Regions from separate parts of the Serratia sp. AS12 genome, predicted to be linked through region 1. Evidence: predicted binding sites of a transcription regulator. Region 1 holds the regulator's gene; the other holds the start of a gene.
What was found. Region 1 encodes PurR, which represses purine synthesis genes. Its sites were predicted from a motif close to CANGCAAACGTTTGCNTG; they were not measured.

Region 1 (2,406 bases):
GGTTTTGCCTTTCGCGACATGGGCGACATGCGTTGGTTGTGTGTCGCCAGCCCACAGCATCCATTAGCGGGGTTGGATGGCCTGCTGAATGATGATCAGCTCCGGCCTTTCCCTTCGCTGTGTCTGGAGGATACGTCACGCAATCTGCCCAAGCGGGTTACCTGGACGCTGGACAATCAACGGCGGCTGGTGGTGCCGGATTGGGCCTCTGCGGTGGATTGTCTGTGTGCTGGGTTGTGCGTCGGCATGATGCCTGCGCATCAGGTGCTGCCGTTGGTGCAGCGTGGCGAGTTGGTGGCGCTGCAACTGCAACAGCCATTTCCCGCCAGCCCATGCTGCCTGACCTGGCAGCAGAATACCCCATCGCCGGCGATGGCCTGGCTGCTTGATTATCTGGGGGATAGCGAAACCTTGAATCAGGAATGGTTAAGCGAAGTGACGCCGGAAACCGCCTTGGCTCCCGGCGCTGGCGACTAGCGGCGGTAATCGATGAAGGGACCGTCGGCGACCGAGCGGCGTTCAACCAGCTTCGGATGTACTTCAATGACTTGCGATTCTTCACGCTTGCTGATGATGCGATCCAGCAGCATGGTGAACGCCATCTCGCCCAAACGCTCTTTGGGCTGATGGATGGTCGTCAGTGCCGGCGTGAAATAGCGGGCGTTGCGCACATTATCGTAACCAATAACGGAAATATCCTGCGGTACGCGTAACCCCAGCTCATCAGCGGCGCAAATAGCACCCATTGCCATGATGTCGCCGCCGCAGAATACCGCCGTCGGGCGCTGTTTCTGCGATAATATCTGGTGCATGGCCTTGTAGCCGGATTCCGGTTCGAAGTCACCCTGTACAATCCACTCGTCGCGTACCTCGATATTGGCTTCTTCCATGGCTTTTAAAAAGCCCTGATGGCGGCCGCCGCCGGTATTGCGCGCTAATTGGCCCGGAATGGCGCCAATCTCACGGTGGCCACGCTCGATCAGATAGCGGCCGGCCAGATAACCGCCTTCGAAGGCGTTGTCGATAATGGTATCGGTAAAATCACCGCGCGCTGCGCCCCAGTCCATGACCACCATCGGGATGTTACGGTAATCTTCCAGCATCCCCAGCAATTGATCCGGGTATTCAGAGCACATCACCAGCAGGCCATCGACGCGTTTTTGCGCCAGCATCGCCAGATAAGCGCGTTGCTTGTCCAGGTTATTGTGCGAGTTACACAGGATCAGCGTATAGCCTTTGCTGTAACAGCTGTTTTCCACCGCCTCGATCACTTCGGCGAAATAGGGCGCTTCGCTGGAGGTAGCCAGCAGACCGATAGATTTAGTGTGATTGACTTTCAGGCTGCGCGCCACGGCGCTGGGAGAATAGTGCAGCTCTTTGATCGCGGCCGCAACGGCCGCTTTAGTCTCTTCGGCGACGAAACGAGTCTTATTGATGACGTGCGAAACGGTGGTGGTGGAAACGCCAGCGCGTTTGGCCACATCTTTAATCGTTGCCATGTAAAGAATGACTCCTGAACTCACATGTTGCAGCATGTAAGTGTGATGTTAATCGTTTGCCTGCGTAGATCCTTCTTCCAAATAAGCGAAGCTGAGTTTTTAGTGTGTTGAAGTCGTCAGCGTTTGGTCAGGAGGGCATTTTTGCCGGTACGCAGTTGTGAACTGCGAATTTTGTCCCATATTGAGCCAAAGTGGAAGAGGTAATCAGTATTATAAACCGGGAAATGATAACAAGATTTTATTGTCTAACTGTGGGAAAATGGGTTGACGCATTAATTGTGTGCCTTTTATCCTTGGGATAACCCGTCTGAAAAGGAGTTGTAATGGATACCGATCTGAAAATGTCACTGTTCACCACTGTGTGTGCGCTGGCCGTTATTATTGCTTTTAGCTTCACCGCGGCGTTGAACTGATCCCCGGTTGTCACACAGGCGCAGTCCGCAGTCCGCTGTGCCTGTTCGCATTTTCCCGCCGCTACGTCAGATTTTTCCCCAAGTGCTCCGTTCACTCACACCCGGATGTCTTCCATGCGGCTTCGTTAAACTGTGGTCTGAGAACGACGAAAGGGCCTAAGGTCAGGTAGGCGGTGAGGCGTGCGGCTGGGGGGAGAGCCAGCCGCGGAGGCGATTATCGAATGGTTTTCGGCGTTACCACACGGCGGGCGCCAATGTAGTGGTTTTGCCAGTAGTCGTTGTCCAACTGGCTGATACGGATTTCCTCACCGGTACGCGGTGACTGAATGAATTTGCCGTTGCCCAGATAGACGCCGACGTGATCGGCCACGCCACGGTTGTTGATACGGAAGAACACCAGGTCACCGCTTTCCAGCTCGTTTTTCTTGATCGGCGCCGCGTCGCGCAGGTGATACATCTCGTTGGCAGTACGCGGCATCTTGATTTTCACTACG
Region 2 (2,406 bases), 1.8 Mb from region 1:
GCCAACATGATGGGCTTGTGGTAGCCGCGCAGTTCGACGCCGTTATGGCTGTTGACCTGCTCTTCATAAGTACGGAAGTAGCCTACCAGCGCAGGACGACCGAATTCGTTGTTGAACGCCGCGCCGCCTAATGGGCCGTCGGTCATGATATCCAGTGCGGTCACGATGCGATCCGGTTTGCCGAAGTCCTGCTCCCACGGCTGTTCAAAGCCGGGAATACGCAGGTTGGAAACCGAGAAGCCCACCAGACCCGCCTTGGGCTTGGCCCCGCGGCCGGTGGCGCCTTCGTCGCGGATCTCGCCGCCGGAACCGGTAGCGGCACCCGGCCATGGGGAGATCGCCGTCGGGTGGTTATGGGTTTCCACCTTCATCAGGATATGCGCGTCTTCCTGATGGTAGTCATACTGGCCGTTTTCCGGCGCAGCAAAGAAACGGCCAACCTGAGAACCTTCCATGACCGCCGCGTTGTCTTTATAAGCAGACAGTACGTAATCCGGCGTCTGCTCGAAGGTGTTTTTGATCATTTTGAACAGCGACTTAGGTTGCTGTTCGCCGTCGATGATCCAGTCGGCGTTGAAAATCTTGTGGCGGCAGTGCTCGGAGTTGGCCTGCGCGAACATATAGAGTTCGATATCCGTCGGGTTGCGCCCCAGACCGGTAAAGGCATTCAGCAGATAGTCGATTTCATCCTGCGCCAGCGCCAGCCCCAGCTTGAGGTTGGCCTGTTCCAGCGCGCTGCGACCTTCGCCCAGCACGTCCACCGCCTGGTACGGCGCCGGTTGATGCTGAGCAAAAAGCTGTTCTGCCTGCTGCAGTTCGCCGAATACCGTTTCCATCATGCGATCGTGCAGCAACGCGGCAAGCTGTTGCCACTGCGCTTCGGTCAGCGTCGGCGCCTTGACGTAAAACGCCAGGCCGCGCTCCAGCCGCACCACTTGCTTCAAACCGCAGTTGTGGGCGATATCGCTGGCTTTGGAAGACCAGGGGGAAATGGTACCCGGACGCGGCGTCACCAACAGCAGGCGGCCTTCAGGGGCATGTTCGGCGAGAGAGGGGCCGTACTTGAGCAGGCGCGTGAGCTTGCCATGTTCTTCGGCACTTAGCGGTGCGTTAACATCGGCAAAGTGGACGTATTCGGCGTAGATATCACTGACCGGAAGTTGAGCGTCCTGACAGCGGGACAGCAGTTTGGTAATACGAAAAGCCGACAAAGCGGGCGAACCACGCAGTATTTCCATAATCAAAGTTCTCTCGTCTTCGAAGCAACTGACTTCAGCACTTCTTTGGGCGCAACAGGGGAAAACGCGCGCCATTATAGAGAATCTACGCCGCCGACGAAACCGTTTGCGCAGCTATTATTGATAAAAGCTGTTCGCCCCCTCGAATTGTCATAACGTGTCAATAAAGTTGCACGCTGGCGTTTTGTTGCGCAAAATGCTCCCGCACTGGTGATTTAACCATAAGAAAAGACTGACCTTCGGTCACCGGCGCACCCGTACCACCACTGGATAACTATTTGAAACGCCTAAAAATAAACTACATTCTCATCGGTGTTGTTACCTTGCTTCTGGCGCTCGCCCTGTGGCCCAATATTGCCTGGCGCGGTGGCCAGGGAGGGCAGCTCGAAGAGATCAAATCCCGTGGCGAGCTGCGTATCAGTACGCTGAACACGCCGCTAACCTATTTCACCACCAAACAGGGGCCGGGTGGGCTCGATTACGAGCTGGCGAAACGCTTCGCCAATTACTTGGGCGTGAAGCTGGTGGTGATCCCGCACAACAATATCAATGACCTGTTTGACGATCTGGACGATGACGACACCGACCTGCTGGCCGCAGGCCTGATCTACAACCAGGATCGCCTCAGCCGCGCACGCACCGGCCCGGCCTATTATTCCGTATCCCAGCAGTTGGTCTATCGCCTGGGCACCCCACGGCCAAAAACCTTTGCCGATATTAAAGGCAAGCTGGCGGTCGCCTCCGGTTCCGCGCACGTCAGCACGCTGAAACAGCTTAAGCAAAGTAAATTTCCGGACCTCAGTTGGGAAGCCTCCAGCGATCTGACCTCAAAAGAGCTGCTGGAACAGGTGGCCGACGGCAAACTGGACTATACCCTGGGCGATTCTGTGACTATCGCCCTGCTGCAGCGCATCCACCCGCAATTGGCGGTTGCGTTCGACGTCACCGATGAAGAACCGGTCACCTGGTATCTGAAGCGCGGCAACGACGACAGCCTGTATGCGGCGATGCTGGATTTCTATAGCCAGATGGTGGACGACGGCACGCTGGCGCGGCTGGAAGAGAAGTATCTCGGCCACGTCGGCAGTTTCGATTATGTCGATACCAGAACCTTCCTGTCGGCCATCGACTCGGTGCTGCCGACCTTCCGCTCGTTGTTTGAAAAATA

Region 2: a site for PurR is predicted at 1,334-1,351, ahead of purL (phosphoribosylformylglycinamidine synthase). Genes of this name have one in related genera too.

The regions. Positions count from the first base shown of each region.
Region 1 is NC_015566.1:2,297,065-2,299,470, forward strand. Features, by position in the region: gene punR (DNA-binding transcriptional activator PunR) at 1-477, shown strand, start outside; gene purR (HTH-type transcriptional repressor PurR) at 474-1,499, opposite strand; gene SERAS12_RS26215 (YnhF family membrane protein) at 1,823-1,912, shown strand; gene SERAS12_RS10755 (C40 family peptidase) at 2,127-2,406, opposite strand, start outside.
Region 2 is NC_015566.1:4,120,930-4,123,335, forward strand. Features, by position in the region: gene purL (phosphoribosylformylglycinamidine synthase) at 1-1,238, opposite strand, end outside; gene mltF (membrane-bound lytic murein transglycosylase MltF) at 1,517-2,406, shown strand, end outside.